3 regions of the Mesorhizobium sp. P2_E6 genome follow, and region 2 is predicted to be linked to each of the others. Evidence: riboswitches for the same ligand, from Rfam matches in the RefSeq annotation. Region 2 holds a riboswitch; each other region holds the start of a gene.
The links. Region 2 has a riboswitch for cobalamin ahead of AC1D08_RS09010 (CbtB domain-containing protein). Riboswitches for the same ligand answer to the same signal wherever they lie in the genome.

Region 1 (5,456 bases), on a different contig from region 2:
AAGGTGGTGTCAAAGGCGCCGCAATGGGTGGCGCCATCGGCGCCGACGAAGCCGGCGCGGTCGATGGGAAAGCGCACCGGTAGTTTCTGGATCGCGACGTCGTGGACGACCTGGTCGTAGGCGCGCTGCAGGAAGGTCGAATAGATCGCGGCGAACGGTTTGTAGCCTTCGGTGGCGAGGCCGGCGGCGAAGGTCACCGCGTGCTGTTCGGCGATGCCGACATCGAAGATCCGCGACGGAAACGCTTCGCCGAACAGATCGAGGCCGGTACCACTCGGCATGGCGGCGGTGACGGCGACGATGCGGTCATCCTCGCGACCCTCCTGGACCAGGCTTTCGGCGAACACCTTGGTGTAGGCCGGCGCATTAGCCGGCGCCTTGGCCTGCGCACCGGTGATGACATCGAATTTGTTGACACCGTGATATTTGTCAGCGGCGGCTTCGGCCGGCGCGTAGCCCTTGCCCTTCTGGGTGACGACATGGATCAGCACCGGGCCTTCGCCATTGTCGCGGACATTCTTCAGGACCGGGATCAGATGCTCGAGATTGTGACCGTCGATCGGGCCGATGTGATAGAAGCCCAGTTCCTCGAACAGCGTGCCGCCGGTGACGTAGCCGCGTGCATGCTCGACCGCCCGGGTGATCGCACGGTCGGCGCGCTTGCCGAGATAAGAGGTCAGTTTCTTGCCGAAGTCGCGCAGGCCGACATAGGTCTTGCCAGAGGCCAGACGTGCCAGATAGGCGCTCATGGCACCGGTCGGCGGCGCAATCGACATGTCGTTGTCGTTGAGGATGACGATGAGCCGGGCATCGAGCGCGCCGGCATTGTTCATCGCCTCGTAGGCCATGCCGGCCGACATGGCACCATCGCCGATAACGGCGATGACATTGTTGCGGCCGCCGGAGAGATCGCGGGCGGCGGCCATGCCAAGGCCGGCCGATATCGATGTCGAGGAGTGAGCGGCGCCGAAGGGATCGTATTCGCTCTCGGCGCGGCGGGTGAAGCCCGACAGCCCGCCCTCCTGACGCAAGGTGCGGATACGGTCACGGCGGCCGGTCAGGATCTTGTGCGGGTAGGCCTGGTGGCCGACATCCCAGATCAGCCGGTCATCCGGGGTGTTGAAGACATAGTGCAGCGCGACCGTCAGTTCGACCACGCCAAGGCCGGCGCCAAGATGGCCGCCTGTGTGTGACACGGCGTCGATCAGTTCGGCACGAAGCTCGGATGCCAGTTGCGGCAATTCGCTCTCGGCAAGCGTGCGCAGGTCGGCCGGGATGCGGACCTTGTCGAGAAGGGGCGTATGCGGCGTTGAATTCACGGGTAGGCCTGCTCAGGCTTTCTGTTCATGGGCGGGATAGGCCGGCCGCCGGCGAAAGTAAATGCGTGTCTGTGACGCGGATCAGGCTTTAGGTCCCAAAACCCGGCCACTTTTGGGCGACATGCATCAGCTTTCCGGCAACGGGATGAATTCTTCCTCATCTCCGGGAACGATATCGAAGCGGCCGGTCTTCCATTCCTGCTTGGCCTGCTCGATGCGCTCCTTGGAGGACGAGACGAAATTCCACCAAATGTAACGCTTCGAGCCGAGCGAGGCGCCGCCGAACAGCATGAAATGGGCGCCGCCTTCCGACGATACGACGATCTCGTCGCCTGGCCGGAACACCAGCAGTCGCTCGGCTGGAAAAACATCGCCTGAAATCGAAAACGTCGCCTTCGAGCGTGTAGATGGCGCGCTCTTCCGCATCGGCCGGGATTTTCACGCTGGCGCCCGGCGCCATCCTAAGGTCGGCATAAAGCGTCTCGGAGTGAGCCCTCACCGGCGACCGCAGTCCCTGGAAGTCGCCGATGACGACGCGACCGCTGACGCCTTCGGCATCGATCTCGGGGAGCCGCAAGGCAGCGGTGTTCTCGAAAACCGGAGCCACTTCCTCCTTGCCGTCCGGCAGTGCCAGCCATGTCTGCAGGCCGGAGACCGACATCGGCGCGCCACGCAATTCCTCCGGCGTGCGCTCGGAATGGACGATGCCGCGGCCAGCGGTCATCAAATTCACGTCGCCGGGCTGGATGACCATTTCGGTGCCGAGTGAATCGCGATGCCTGATCTTGCCGTCGAACAGATAGGTCACCGTCGACAGCCCGATATGCGGATGCGGACGGACATCGAGCGCCTGGCCCGCGCGCAGGATCGCCGGGCCCATGCGGTCGAAGAAGATGAAAGGCCCGACGAGCCGCCTTTTGGCGGTCGGCAATGCGCGGCGTACCTGGAAACCGCCAATGTCCTTGGCGTTCGGAATGACCATCAGCTCGATCTGGTCGCTGGCAAAGGCGTCGCCGACTTCAGGGTCTTTCCCGGGGAAGAAGCTCATGGACTCTCCTTGTCAGCGGCCGTCGCTGGTTGTCGGATCAGGCAAAACGGATCGCCGATTTTGCCCGCGCCTTGGCGGCCACCTCTTCGCGATTGCGAGGATGCTGATGGGTTTCGAGGGAATCGAGAAGCTCACGCGCCGATGCCGCGATGGCTTCGACCGCATGATCGAAGGCGTGCTGGTTCTGCTTCGAAGGTCGCGTCGTTCCGCTCAATTTGCGGACAAACTGAAGTGCGGCGTCGCGCACCTCGTCATTGGTTGCCGGCGGATCAAAATTGAACAGGGTCTTGATGTTTCTGCACATCGTTTCCGAACCTCCTCTTGTCCTGAAGCCGTTTCAATCGGGACGGCTACTATCCTCGACCATGATCATGTCCAAAAGCCGGTGAGGCAAGACCATCGTTCGGGAGCATGACTCAGTCGGCGTCGAGCGGCTCCGTTCCAACCGGCTTGCCGTCGCGCGACAGCCTGATCTTCTCGACCTTGTCCTCGGCGGCCTTCAGCAGCCGGTCGCAATGCGCCTTCAGCGCCTCGCCGCGCTCATAGATCCTGATCGACTGGTCGAGCGGCACGTCGCCACGCTCCAGATCATCGACGATCTTTTCCAGCGCATCGAGTGCCTGCTCGAAGCTCATCGCCTTGACGTCTTCGTTGGTCTCACCAGCCATCATTCATCCTTTCATCAGTCGCCCGACATGGGCGGCGACCGAAAATGCCAGTCCCTGCAGATCGTAGCCACCCTCTAGCAGGCTGACGAGCCGGTTGCCGCTGTGGCGCGTGGCGCGCTGCATAAGCTGGCCGGTCGCCCAGTCGAAATCATCCTCTGTCAGGTTGATTTCGGCCAGCGGATCGCGATGGTGCGCGTCGAACCCCGCCGAAATGATGATCAGGTCGGGCGCGAAATTGTCGAGCGCCGGCAGGATACGCGACAGCAAGGCATCACGAAAAACCTCGCTGCCGGTCTGCGGCGCCAGCGGCGCGTTGACGATGTTGCCGGCGCCGGTTTCGCTCTTCGCCCCGGTGCCGGGATAAAGCGGCATCTGGTGCGTCGAGCAATAGAGCACCGACGGATCGTCCCAGAAAATGTCCTGCGTGCCGTTGCCGTGATGCACGTCCCAGTCGACGACCGCAACGCGCTCGACGCCATGTTTCTTCTGCGCGTAGCGCGCGGCGATCGCCGCCGTGTTGAAGAGGCAGAAGCCCATGGCCGTGGTTTTTTCGGCATGGTGGCCGGGCGGCCGTGCGGCGACGAAGACATTGTCGGCGCGGCCGGCAAAGACATCGTCTACGGCGGCGTTGGCGGCGCCGATCGCGGTTATGGCCGCTTGCCAGCTCTTCGGGCTGACTGACGTGTCGGCGTCGATGCGGGCGATGCCCTCGTCGGGAATGGCGGCGCGGACGCGGGCGACGAAATCGGCGGGATGCGCGTAGAGAATGGTGGCCTCGTCGCCTTCAGGCGCCTTGATGCGATCGAGCCCGACAAAAGCCTCATCGTCGAGCACCCGTTCGATGGCGCGCAACCGGTCCGGCCGCTCGGGGTGACCGGGCGGCGTGATGTGTTCAAGGAAGATCGGATGGGTATAGAGACGAGTGGCCATCTCCCCTATCTAGTGCCCCGACGTCGCGATGGCCATGCGTTGTGGCCTGATGGCTGGGGAAAATCACACATGCGTCCATCGGTGTCGCTGCAGGCATTGGCGTCGTCAGCGCTTCGGCGTAAGGTCGCTGCCACTGCCTGGTGCCCGCCGCAAGCGGGAGAATCGGGAACACGGTTGAACTCCGTGGCGTGCCCAACGCTGTAAGGGGGACCGCGCCGGTAAATGCCACTGTCGATAACGGGAAGGCACCGGACGCGGGTTGATCCCGAGCCAGAAGACCGGCCTGGCAGGCATCGTCATCCGCATGGTCAGGCGGATGAAATGGATTGCAATCGCAAGGGGACACGCGATGCCGGAACACATGACCGCCTCTGTTGGCGACGGATTTGACCAGAATGCGCGCGATGCGGTCTATCGCGCCATGTTCACGCGGCGCGACGTGCGTAGCCATTTCCTGCCAACCGCGCTCGACGATGAGGTGCTGGCGCGGCTGCTGCTTGCAGCTCACCATGCGCCCTCGGTCGGCTTCATGCAGCCTTGGAATTTCATCGTTATTCGCGATGCCGAGCGACGGGAAAAAGTGCGTGACCTGTTCCTGGCGGCGCGTGAACAGGAACTGCCGGCCATCGCGGAAGAGCGACAGGCGCTTTACCGCAAGCTCAAGCTGGAAGGCATCTGCGAAAGCGCGCTCAACATCTGCATCACCTGCGACCGGCAGCGCTCGAAGGGTTCGCCACTGGGGCGCTGGCACAATCCGGAGATGGACCTCTACAGCACGGTCTGCGCGGTGCAGAATTTCTGGCTGGCGGCGCGCGCCGAGGGTGTCGGAGTCGGCTGGGTCAGCATCATCGAGGCGCAGGCATTGAAAAGCCTGCTGTCAATTCCCGAGCATGTGACGCCGGTCGCCTATCTCTGCGTCGGCCGTGTTTCTGAGTTCGCGCCAAAGCCGGACCTCGAAGCACATGGCTGGGGCCGCCGCTTGCCACTGCCGGAACTGATCATGAGCGAGACCTTTTGCGGGCAAGGTGAAGCGTCGCTCAAATCGACCGTGGCGCGCCTCAACGGCTTCGATGCCGCGCCGGCGACCACTGCCGATCAGCGCGTCGCGCCGGCCGTGCCCCAGCGCGAACCGCCGAAGGAGGCCAGCGCCTTGTCCTTGAGTTCCCTGAACTTCGACGACGCCTCGGCCAGCCGGGCGTCCCAGGCGGGATCGGGCACCTGGCCCTCGATGGTCCTGAAATAGACCTGCATCAGGCAGGCGATGGCGAAGGGTTCGATGAACGCCGCCTTGAAGGCCCAGGCGAAGACGATGGCGAGCACGAAAGCCCAGCCGGCAAGCTGCCCGGGCATGAGGAAAAGAATGGCGCCGGCAGGCGCCAGCATCAGCAGGAAGATGACAAACGAGACGCCCCACATGATGACCGCCAGCCAAACGGCGTTCTTGATCATGATCTTGCCGTTCTGGGCATAGAGCACGACGCCTTGCCGCGC
Region 2 (5,456 bases):
CGCCGCATCGGAAAGCGCAAAACCGAGCCGCAGCCCGGCCAGGCCAAAGAACTTGCCGAACGAGCGCAGCACCACGATGCCGCCCCGGCCGACATCGCCGCCAAGGCTGTGCTGACGCGGGCCGACATCCATGAACGCCTCGTCGACGACCAGCAGCCCGCCCTTGGCGCGCAGCCCTGCGGCCAGCGCCAGCAGCCTGTCGCGCGCGATGATGCGCCCATCCGGATTGTTGGGATTGACGATGATGGCAAGGTCGGCTTCCGCCAACACTTCGAAATCGCCGACCTCCGTCACCGCGTGCCCGGCGATCGCCGCTGCCCGCGCATGTTCGGCATAGGTCGGACCCAGCACCAGCGCTTTGCCGGGCGCTATCAGCGATGCGACGCGCGGCAACAGGATCTGCGTGCCGGGTGCCGCGACAAGGTTGGCCGGCGAAGGCGCGCCATAGGCGCTCGCCGCGATCTCGACCAGCTCGCGGCCACGTCCGGCCTCCGGCAGCCGCGACAGGGTGGTGGCGGGCAACTCGAAAAGCGGGTAGGAGTGCGGATTGATACCGGTCGAGAGGTCGACGAAAGGCTGCGGCGCGTTGGGGAAAAGCGCCCTCGCCCGGCCGAGACTTCCACCATGGTCCACCGCCGCCCCATCAAGAAGCTTCATGTCAATCCTGATCGCTTTCCTGTCATTGGCCGCTGAATTCGTCCTGGGTTACCCGGACTGGCTGTTTCGCGCCATCGGCCATCCGGTGACGTGGTTCGGCAGGCTGATATCCTTTCTCGACGGCCGGCTCAACCGCGCCACTGATCCCGACGCGCTGCGTCGCAAGCGTGGTGTCCAGGCGCTGTTGGTCATCGTGCTGGTGCCGGCGGCGATCGGGCTCGGCGTGCAGATCCTGCTCTGGTTCGTTCCCATGGGATTGATCATTGCCGCCCTTCTGGCGACATCGCTTCTGTCGCAGAAGAGCCTCTACGAGCATGTCGAGGCCGTGGCCGACGCGCTCGACACAGGTGGCCTTGCTCTTGGACGCATCGCCGTCTCGCGCATTGTCGGCCGCGATCCCGAATCGCTGGACCGGGCCGGTGTCAGCCGCGCGGCGATCGAGAGCCTGGCCGAGAATTTTTCCGACGGCATCGTTGCTCCCGCCTTCTGGACCGGGGTCGCCGGGCTGGCCGGAGGCGCTGCCTACAAGGCCGCCAACACCGCCGATTCGATGATCGGCCACCGCACCCCGCGCCACGAAGCGTTCGGCTGGGCGGCGGCGCGCTTCGACGATTGGATCAACCTGCCGGCATCGCGGCTGACGGCGCTGTTGATCGTGCTGGCCGCATTCCTGGTCAGGGGTGCTGATGCGAAAAACGCCTGGCATGCCGTGTGGCGCGACGCGAAAAAACACCGCTCGCCCAATGCCGGCTGGCCGGAAGCGGCGATGGCCGGCGCGCTCGGCCTGGCCCTCGCCGGGCCGCGCAGCTACGGCGGCGTGCTGGTCGACGACGTCTTCATGGGCGAAGGCGGCCGCCGCGAAGCCGACAGCATCGATATCAGGCAGGCGCTGAAACTCTATCGTGTCGCCGATTATCTGCTGATCGCGCTGTTCGGTTTGGTCTCGGCAATCGTCATCGTCGCGTGATCGGGCCTGCTGGTTAAGGCTATCAGAACTCGATGCCTTGCTGCGCCTTCACGCCCGCCGAGAAATGGTGTTTGGTTACACCCATTTCGGTGACGAGATCGGCCGCCTCGACCATTGCCGGCTTGGCGTTGCGGCCGGTGACGACGACATGCAGGCCCTCGCGCCGCGCCTTCAGCGCCGCAACCACTTTGTCGAGATCGAGATAATCGTAGCGCAGTGCGATGTTCAGCTCGTCGAGCACCAACAGGCTGATCGACGGATCGGCCATCAGATCGAGCACTTTGGCCCATGCGGCTTCGGCCGCCGCGATGTCGCGCTTCAAATCCTGGGTCTCCCAGGTGAACCCCTCGCCCATGGCGTGCCAGACGACGCGGTCGCCAAAGGCGGCGAAGGCATCCTTCTCGCCGGTGTGCCATTTGCCCTTGATGAACTGGACGACGCCGACACGCTTGCCGTAGCCGAGTATCCGCAAAGCCAGACCAAAAGCAGCGGTGGTCTTGCCCTTGCCCGGCCCGGTGTTGACGATCAGCAGCCCCTTCTCGATCGTCTTGGCCGCCACCTCGGCATCCTGCACCGCCTTGCGCTTGGCCATCTTGGCGCGGTGGCGTTCTTCATCCCGGTCGGTCTTGTTGTCGATATCGGTCATTTCATTTCACCTTGAGCGGCAGCCCCGCCACCATCAGAAGCACCGTGTCGGCGACAGCGGCCACCTGCTGGTTGAGCCGGCCGGCGGCATCGCGAAAACGGCGCGCCAGTGCGTTGTCCGGCACGATCCCTTGGCCGACTTCATTGGACACGACGAACCAGGGCCCGCGCGGCCGCGACAGCACGTCCGTCAGCCGACGGCATTCAAGGTCGAGGTCGTGTTCGGCCAGCATATGATTGGTCAGCCACAGTGTCAGGCAGTCGACAAGCACCGGCTGATCGTCCGGCAAAGCCTCGAGCGTGCCGGCGAGATCGAGCGGTGCGTCGATGGTCGCCCAGCCCTCGCCGCGCCGCGAGCGGTGCAACGCGATACGCTCACGCATTTCGTCATCATAGGCTTGCGCCGTGGCGATATAGGTCCATGGCGAGGGTAGAACCGTCGCCAGGGTTTCGGCATGCGCGCTCTTGCCGGAGCGCGCACCGCCGATGATGAAGGTCAGCTTGCTGCGATCAGGCAAAGCTGTCGCGCAGGCTGGTCGCGGTGCCGGTGAAGCGGCCGCGCACCACGCCGACGACGGCGCCGAGCACCAGCCAGAACACCAGGTTGGTCACCGTAACCGCCACCACGAACTGGTGGTGCAGGCCTTCCGGGATCGGCGTCTCGAAACTGTCGGGCTGCGGTGCGCCGACAATATGCGGCGCGACGATCAGCAGGACGGCAAGGATTGCAAGCGGCAGCGACTTGCGGAACGCGATCAGGCCGAGACCCGCCGCGGTCGCCACCACCGTCGCCCACCACCAGATCTGGCGCTGCGTGAGATCGGCCGCCGGCATGGCAGGCAATTCCGGTGGCAGGCCGAGGCCCGGTGCCAGCGTGAACACGGCAAAGCCGGCCAGGCCCCAGAACACGCCCTGGCGCCAATTGCCGATGCCGCCGGCGAATTCGGAAACCGCGACCAGGATCAGCGCAAAACCGATGCCGGTGACGATATTGGCGACAACGCTGAAGGCGAAACGCTCGAAACCGTCGGCCGGCGCCCAGCCTTCGTCTTCCGCCGCCGGAGCGGCTGCTTCCGCCGGCGCCGGGGCGGCGGAGCTCATCGCATTCCCCGCCGGAGCGGCTGTGCTCATGGCGCTGGTATCGGTTGCGGCAGGAGCGGCATGGTCATGGTGATGGCCGCCGCCGGCCTGTTCGTAGACTTCCGCCTTGAGGATCAGCGGCACGGTGGCATAGGCCTGCAGGCATGCGAGAACGACGCCGGCCACGAGCCCTGCGATCGCCGCGATGAACACGACGTTGCGAAACAGGTTCATGATGTCAAATCCTCGTCAGTGGCAGGGAAACGCCATCGAATGGCGATAGTCGTGAGCCGCATTGTGGACCGCATCGATATGCGAGAAGCCGACAAAGCCGACGACGAAGATGCCGAGCAGCGCCACGAGTGCAAGCTGCATGAAGCGCGACTGCGAGGAGACGGAGGCGCCGAGGGAGACGGAAGCGGTAGTCATGTCTTGTCCTTTCACCCTCCACCCGAGGGCATCGAAGTCAGTTTCCTGTCGCCGGCAGGTCTCCTGGCTCGCGGATCAGCGCCCTTCCCCACCTTCCCGAAGAGAAACCTTCAGTGGCATATGGAGAGGACTACCGCACACAGTTGCGGGGGCAGCCACGGCATTGGGCAACAAGTCCGCCCGCACCGCATTCCCTCTTGGCTCCAAACGGAACCGACGACAAGCGCGACTATAGGGAAAATCGTCGCGACCGGCAAACCAAATTCCGCCGACAACCAGCGCGATTGCGCCATCCAGATAAATCGGGTCTCCGGCACAACAATTGACAATTCCCGTGGTCGGGTGTCGGCTGACAAGTCCACAGGAAGCCAGCCATGCAGCCCATTGCCAGCGAGCGCGATCCCTACAACGGCCTGACCCGGGCCGAACCCACGCTGCCATCGTCGGCCTATTGGGATGCGGACAGTTATCAGCGCGATCTCGACGCCATCTGGTACAAAAGCTGGTTGCTCGTCTGCCGCGAGGCCGACCTTGCGCAGCCGCTTTCATTCCGCACCTTCCGCGTCGGCACGCAGGAAATCGTCGCGCTCCGCGACGAAACCGGCGAACTGCGCGCCTTCCACAACACGTGCCGCCATCGCGGCTCGCAGCTTTGCCAGGAACGCGAAGGCCGGCTGAAGGCGCGGCTCATCACCTGCCCCTACCATGCCTGGTCCTATTCGCTGCGCGGCGACCTCGTGCGCGTGCCGTCGAAGTCGCTGCCGGAAGGCTTCGACAAGGCAAATCATCCGCTCTATCGCGTGGCGCTCTCCGTATGGCGCGGTTTTGTCTTCGTCAATCTGCAGGAGGACGCCGCCGGCTCGGCGGAAATATCCTTCGATCCAGCATCCGGCAGTCTCGCCAACTGGCCGCTGGAGACGCTTGTTACCGGCCATGTGCTGCGAAAGGTGATGAACTGCAACTGGAAGATCTTTTGGGAAAACTTCAACGAGTGCCTGCATTGTCCGGGCGTCCACAAGGACCTGTCGCGGCTGGTGCCGATCTATGGCCGCGGCCTGATGGGCCGCCATGACGATCCCGAATGGTCCCGCCACGCCGACAATGACGCGCCGGAGTTTTCCGGCGGCCTGCGCGCCGGCGCGCAGACATGGTCGCGCGACGGACAGGCGCATGGGCCGGTCTTTGCCGGCCTCACATCAGCCGAACGCGCCGCCGGCCAGACCTACGCCACCAACCTGCCGTCGATGTTCGTCGTCGGCCATGTCGACTATATCAGGACCGTGCGGCTGGTGCCGCTTGGCCCCGAGCAGACCGAGCTTGTCGCCGAATGGCTGTTTGCGCCGGAGGCGCTTGATGCAACCGACATCGACAACATCGTCGCCTTCGGCAAACAGGTGCTGGAGGAGGATGCGGCGATCTGCGAGGTCAATCAGAAAGGTCTGCGCTCGATGCGCCATGCGGCCGGCGTGCTGATGCCCGAGGAGTACGACCTGCACCGCTTCCACAACTGGATCCGCGAGCGGCACGCAGCGGTTATCCCCAAGCCCTGAAGATCACAGCGATTTCGGCAGGTATCGCCAGGTCACGAAGCCGCAGACCGCCGCCAGCAGGCCGAGCGTGACGAACACCGAGCCCAGCCCGAAGAACGCCAGCACCACCGAATAGACCAGCGGCGGCG
Region 3 (5,456 bases), on a different contig from region 2:
GATGGACCTCTACAAGAAGCCCGGCAATTTGTTTGTCGCCCAGTTCATCGGCTCGCCGGCCATGAACATCCTGCCGGCGACCATCGACAAGACCGGAAACCCGACCGTCGTCAGCCATGTCGGCGGCCGCAAGGCAAGCGTGCCGATCGCAACGCCGGCTTCGGCAAAGGGTGCCGCGGTGAGTTTCGGCGTGCGGCCGGAAGATCTGATCATCGCCAGCGGCACGGAGTATCTGTTCGAGGGAACGGTCGACTATGTCGAACAACTCGGCGAAGTCCAGCTTGTCTATGTCGACATCGGCCGCGCCGACCTGCCGCTGGTGACCAAGCTGCCTGGCAATGTCGAGGTCAAGCGCGGTGCGACGCTGCGGCTGAGCGCGGACGCCAACGACCTTCACATCTTCGACGCGGACGGGCACTCCTTCTCGCTCCGTCAGCCGGAAGTAAAGGCGGCTTGAGACAGAACCAAGTCTCGACACGAAAAGAGCGGCGGGCCAGGCCCGCCGCTCTTTTTTGGAAATCAACTTCGGCTGTTAGCGATTGCCGAAGAGGTCGCGGTCGGCGCTCTGAGGGGCGGACTTCTCTACGTCACCCGACGAATTGAGCAGCTTGCCGACGAAACCACCGCTGTTGCGGATCGAGCCCGTTTGAGAGTTGTCAACCGAACCGACGGCAGGCTGGTTGGCGCCATTCGAACCGTAGTTGTCGCTGGCGGCGAAAGCGCTGCCGGAGATCGCCACGACGGCGGCGGCAGCAAGCATGATCTTCTTCATTTCAAATCTCCTGAATTCTGGATTTCGCCAGGACGGCGGGAGAGCCCGCCGCCTTCTGGGAATCGGCTGTTAGTTATTGCCGAAGAGGTTACGGTTGCTACCCTGGGCAGGCGTCTGAGCAGCCGGCTCCGACTTCTTGGTCGAAGCAGTGTACGAGCTGTCGACAGCAGCGGTGGCTGCCGGGGCATTCGAACCATAGTGGTCGCTGTTCGCGAAGGCGCTGCCGGAAATGGCCAGAAGGGCGGCGGCAGTGAGGATGATCTTTTTCATTTTTTGGTACTCCAGTATTTCTTATTTTTACCGTCCGTCTAGCGGCGTGTCTTGGGAAGAAATCGCGTCGTTCGGACAGCCCCGATGTGGGAGAGCCATCCAGCCATTTCCAATCACGAAGTTGTTCCGCGTGGACCAAGAATCCACCACTTGAAATTGCGCCAGGGGTTTCCACACTCAATGTTTTTCTAATTCATATCAAAGAGTTGTACAAAACAGGTACCCCGATCACCAACTGTGTCGGAGGCCCAGCGTTCACAAGTCCTGCACGCACAGTCAACAGAAACGAACCGTTCGGTTCGATTTTAGCGGCAGCTAATAGTCACTTTTCGATACCGTTAACCTTTTCTGCTTCCTGGCAAGGGGTCGGTTTCGGCGAGATTGGAGCCGGCTATGGTTGCCCAAGAGAAAGGCTTCCGCTTCGCGATCACCGACCGGAACGTTTCGCAAGCGTGTCGCGCCGCATGGATACGATGTCGTTTTCATGCCGATGACGCGCCCGCGATCGTGATTAGATCATGTCATCTCAGGTGCCGCTTCGTGACGACGAGGCGGAGAATTGGGAAGCCGGTCAGAATCCGGCGCTGCCCCCGCAACGGTGGTGGAGTTCAAGTCGCAACGGGAGACCACTGGGCGTCAGCCTGGGAAGGTGTCGCGATGGTCCGCAAGGACAACTCCAGAGCCCGGAAACCAGCCCGAGATGTCTAGACTCGACTGATCGCGGTGGGCGGTCAAGAGGCGGATAGTGCATGTCCGGCGCATCGCCGGCCTGCGTCCAATCCTTCCTCCGTCACCACCAGTTCAGTCCTTAGAAACGAGGACAGGACATGGATGCTCGCAACGACATGCTGAGGCTCTTGAGTGGCCGGCGGCAAGGCTTTTCGCTAGGACAGCCCTTCTACACCGATCCAGACTATTTCAAGCTCGACATGGAGCTGATCTGGTATCGCGACTGGCTGTTCATCGGTCATGATTGCGAGCTGCCGAAGCCGGGCAGCTACATCACGGCGCAGATTGGCGACTATCCAGTCGTGCTTGTCCGCGACCAGAAGGGCAATATCAACGCCTTCCACAATTCCTGCCGCCATCGCGGCAGCCGCGTCTGCAATTCCGACAAGGGCACGGCGGCAAAGCTGGTCTGCCCCTATCACCAATGGACCTACGAGTTGGACGGAAGGCTCTTGTTTGCCAGGCAGATGGCCGACGTTTTCGACAAGAGCCAGTTCGGCTTAAAGCCCGTCGCCTGTGAAAGCGTCGGCGGCTACATTTTCATCTGCCTGGCCAAGGAGCCGGCGGATTTCGCACCGATGCGCGCGATGATCGAGCCCTACCTTTTGCCGCACCGGCTGCGCGAGGCCAAGGTGGCGTTCGAATCGACCATTGTCGAGAAGGGCAACTGGAAGCTGGTCTGGGAAAACAACCGCGAGTGCTATCATTGCGCCGGCAATCATCCGGAGCTCTGCAAGACTTTTCCAGAGGCACCCACGGTGACCGGCGTGCAAGGCGCCGACAGCGACCCGGAAATGCTTGCGCACTGGGCGAAATGCGAAGCGGCCGGCCTGCCGAGCAAATTCCGCATCGATCCGGCCGGACAGTACCGCGCCACCCGCGCGCCGCTGCTGCGCGATGCCGTCAGCTACACGATGACGGGAAAGCGTGCGGTCAAGAAGAACCTGTCCGACAGCGTTTCGACCGACCGCATCGGTTCCTTGCTGCTCTATCACTATCCGACGACCTGGAACCACATTCTGGGCGACCACGCCGTCACCTTCCGGGTGTTGCCGATCAGCGCCACGGAGACCGCGGTGACGACCAAATGGCTGGTTCACAAGGATGCGGTCGAAGGCATCGATTACGATCTCGACGAACTCACCCACGTCTGGACCGAGACCAACGACCAGGACCGGCGGATCGTCGAGGAAAACGCCTTCGGCATCCTGTCGCCTGCCTACGAGCCCGGCCCTTATTCGGAGCTGCATGAGGGTGGCGTCATCCAGTTCGTCGAGTGGTACGCGTCGTTCATCGGCCCGCGCCTTGCCGAAGGCGGCCGGCCGGCGCTGCGCAGCGTTGCATAGTGCATGTCGCCCAAAAGTGCGCAGCGGTTTTGGGAACTCGACATGCACAGGGCAAGAGTGAGGACAAGAGGATGAATGCGATGACGGATCTCGGCCTCTATCGCCATCTCGACCAGATGACGCCCTGGAACGACCGGCTCCAGGTGCTGGAAGTGATCGGCGTCAGCGACGAAGCGCCTGATGTGAAGACCTTCACCTTCCGCTCCGACAACCAGACCTGGTTCCGCTACAAGCCGGGCCAGTTCGTGACGCTGGAACTGCCGACCGCCAACGGGCCGCTGATGCGCACCTATACGCTGTCGTCTTCGCCATCGCGGCCGTTCTCGATCGCGGTGACGATCAAGGCTCAAGCGGGCAGCATCGGCACACGCTGGATGTTCGACCATCTGACGCCGGGCTCGCACGTCAAGGCCTATGGGCCGACAGGCGACTTTTCGCTGCACAGCCACCCGGCCGCCAAGTACCTGTTCATTTCAGCCGGCTCGGGCGTGACGCCGATGATGTCGATGCTGCGTTGGCTGAACGACTGCGCACCATGGACCGATGTCGGCTTCGTCAATTGCGCGCGGCGCCCGGAAGAGATCATTTTCCGCAAGGAGCTCGAACTGCTCGGCAGCCGCATGCCGGGCCTGTCGCTCGGCTTCATGATCGAGGAGCGGTCCAGCCGCGAGGGCTGGTTTGGCCATATGGGCCGCATCGACGCGATCCGGCTGCCCTTGCTGGCGCCCGATTTCCGCGAGCGTGAAATCTTCTGCTGCGGCCCCGATCCCTTCATGCGCGCGGTGCGCGGCATGCTGGACGCCGCCGGCTTCGACATGACGAAGTACCATCAGGAGAGCTTTGCCGCGCCTGTCGTGGAGGAGATCCCGGCACCGTTCACCTCGCCGGTGGAAGACGGCCCCGCCATTGTCGTCGAGGCCGCGACACCGATCCGGTTTTCGCTTTCGGATGTCGAGGCCGAATGCGTCGCCGGCCAGACCGTGCTGCAGACGGCCCGCGCCTCGGGTGTGCGGATTCCGGCTGCCTGCGAGTTCGGCCTCTGCGGAACCTGCAAGGTGAAGAAGGTCGCCGGCGATGTCGAGATGAGCCACAATGGTGGCATCCTCGATCACGAAATCGACGACGGCTTTATCCTCGCCTGCTGCTCGAAGCCGCTTTCTGCACTCGAAATCGAGGCGTGACCGGCGGGCGATGCCAAGGCTCAGAACGACGACACGGGAAACCTCTCGAAATGCCGTGTCCGTTCAAACTCCGTAGCGCTCGGTGCGGATGATCTCCGCTGCGACGCCGGCATCGATCAGCGCTTGGGCGGCGGCCGAAACGAAGGCGTTGGAGCCGCAGACGAAGGCGATATCAGGCGGTCCGGGCAGGTGCGCCATGGATTGCACCATCATGGCAACGTCCACCCGCCGCGAATAATCGGCTGGACGGCGTGCGGCTTCGCGCGTCAGGGTCAGCACCAGGTCGAAGCCGTCCTTGCGATCGTCGAGGGCAACCAGTTCGTCACGAAAAATCACCTCGTCCCAGATCCGCGCTGAAAGGACCAGGGTGATGGGCACGCTCGAATTGCGCCTGGCGCGATGACGGACCATCGCCATCAAAGGCACGACGCCCGAACCACCCCCGACCAGCAAAACCGGCCCGCCATCGACATCGGGCCAGATGAAATGCCCACCGAGCGGCCCGCGCAGTTCGACCTCGTCGCCAATTGCTGCGACGTCGTGGAAAAAGGGCGAGACCTCGCCATCGTCGAGTTTTTCGATCGCCAGTTCGATCACCCCGCCATCTCCGGGCGCGGAGGCAATGGAATAAGAGCGGCGCGCCTGATAGCCGTCCGGCGCCGTCAGCCTGACGTCGACATGCTGACCGGCAAGATAGGTGAAAGGCCGCGATGGCTGGAAAAAGAAGCTGGTGACACGCGGCGTGCGCTTTTCGATACGGACGATCCTGACTGTCTGCCAGGGCGATTGCACTGCCGCAGCGTCGCTCATGGATCGTTCGTGTAGCGCTGCTCGCGCCAAGGGTCGCCATAGATGTGATAGCCGCGCAATTCCCAGAAACCCGGCTCATCGCGCTCGGTGAACTGCAGGCCGTTCAGCCATTTGGCCGATTTCCAGAAATAGAGATGCGGCACCAGCAGCCGCGCCGGGCCGCCATGGTCAGGCGTGATCGGCTTGCCTTCGTAAAGCAGAGCCACCATCGCCTTGCCGGCGGTGAGGTCCTTGGTCGGCACGTTGGTGGAATAGCCGTCGAAGGAATGCGCCAGCGTGAAGGCGGTCGGCGGCTCGATGCCGGCATCGGCGAGGATGTCGTCAACAAGCACGCCTTGCCATGGCGTG

Region 1: it holds a riboswitch for cobalamin, as region 2 does, so the genes downstream of both, bluB (5,6-dimethylbenzimidazole synthase) here and AC1D08_RS09010 (CbtB domain-containing protein) in region 2, are expected to answer to the same signal.
Region 3: it holds a riboswitch for cobalamin, as region 2 does, so the genes downstream of both, AC1D08_RS02265 (aromatic ring-hydroxylating oxygenase subunit alpha) here and AC1D08_RS09010 (CbtB domain-containing protein) in region 2, are expected to answer to the same signal.

The regions. Positions count from the first base shown of each region.
Region 1 covers NZ_JBFUEQ010000002.1:237,380-242,835, forward strand. Annotated here, with positions in the region: gene dxs (1-deoxy-D-xylulose-5-phosphate synthase) at 1-1,319, opposite strand, end outside; partial or broken gene AC1D08_RS05810 (pirin family protein) at 1,446-2,367, opposite strand; gene AC1D08_RS05815 (DUF2277 domain-containing protein) at 2,405-2,671, opposite strand; gene AC1D08_RS05820 (exodeoxyribonuclease VII small subunit) at 2,784-3,035, opposite strand; gene AC1D08_RS05825 (histone deacetylase family protein) at 3,039-3,965, opposite strand; cobalamin riboswitch at 4,087-4,266, shown strand; partial or broken gene bluB (5,6-dimethylbenzimidazole synthase) at 4,327-4,944, shown strand; gene AC1D08_RS05835 (hypothetical protein) at 5,061-5,456, opposite strand, start outside.
Region 2 covers NZ_JBFUEQ010000003.1:222,720-228,175, forward strand. Annotated here, with positions in the region: gene cobD (threonine-phosphate decarboxylase CobD) at 1-657, opposite strand, end outside; gene cbiB (adenosylcobinamide-phosphate synthase CbiB) at 656-1,624, shown strand; gene cobO (cob(I)yrinic acid a,c-diamide adenosyltransferase) at 1,647-2,270, opposite strand; gene cobU (bifunctional adenosylcobinamide kinase/adenosylcobinamide-phosphate guanylyltransferase) at 2,272-2,787, opposite strand; gene AC1D08_RS09005 (CbtA family protein) at 2,780-3,583, opposite strand; gene AC1D08_RS09010 (CbtB domain-containing protein) at 3,599-3,778, opposite strand; cobalamin riboswitch at 3,815-4,011, opposite strand; gene AC1D08_RS09015 (aromatic ring-hydroxylating oxygenase subunit alpha) at 4,153-5,328, shown strand; gene AC1D08_RS09020 (MFS transporter) at 5,332-5,456, opposite strand, start outside.
Region 3 covers NZ_JBFUEQ010000001.1:462,479-467,934, reverse strand. Annotated here, with positions in the region: gene AC1D08_RS02280 (ABC transporter ATP-binding protein) at 1-457, shown strand, start outside; gene AC1D08_RS02275 (DUF680 domain-containing protein) at 533-772, opposite strand; gene AC1D08_RS02270 (DUF680 domain-containing protein) at 842-1,042, opposite strand; cobalamin riboswitch at 1,554-1,755, shown strand; gene AC1D08_RS02265 (aromatic ring-hydroxylating oxygenase subunit alpha) at 1,870-3,117, shown strand; gene AC1D08_RS02260 (FAD-binding oxidoreductase) at 3,198-4,298, shown strand; gene AC1D08_RS02255 (ferredoxin reductase) at 4,362-5,108, opposite strand; gene AC1D08_RS02250 (sulfite oxidase-like oxidoreductase) at 5,105-5,456, opposite strand, start outside.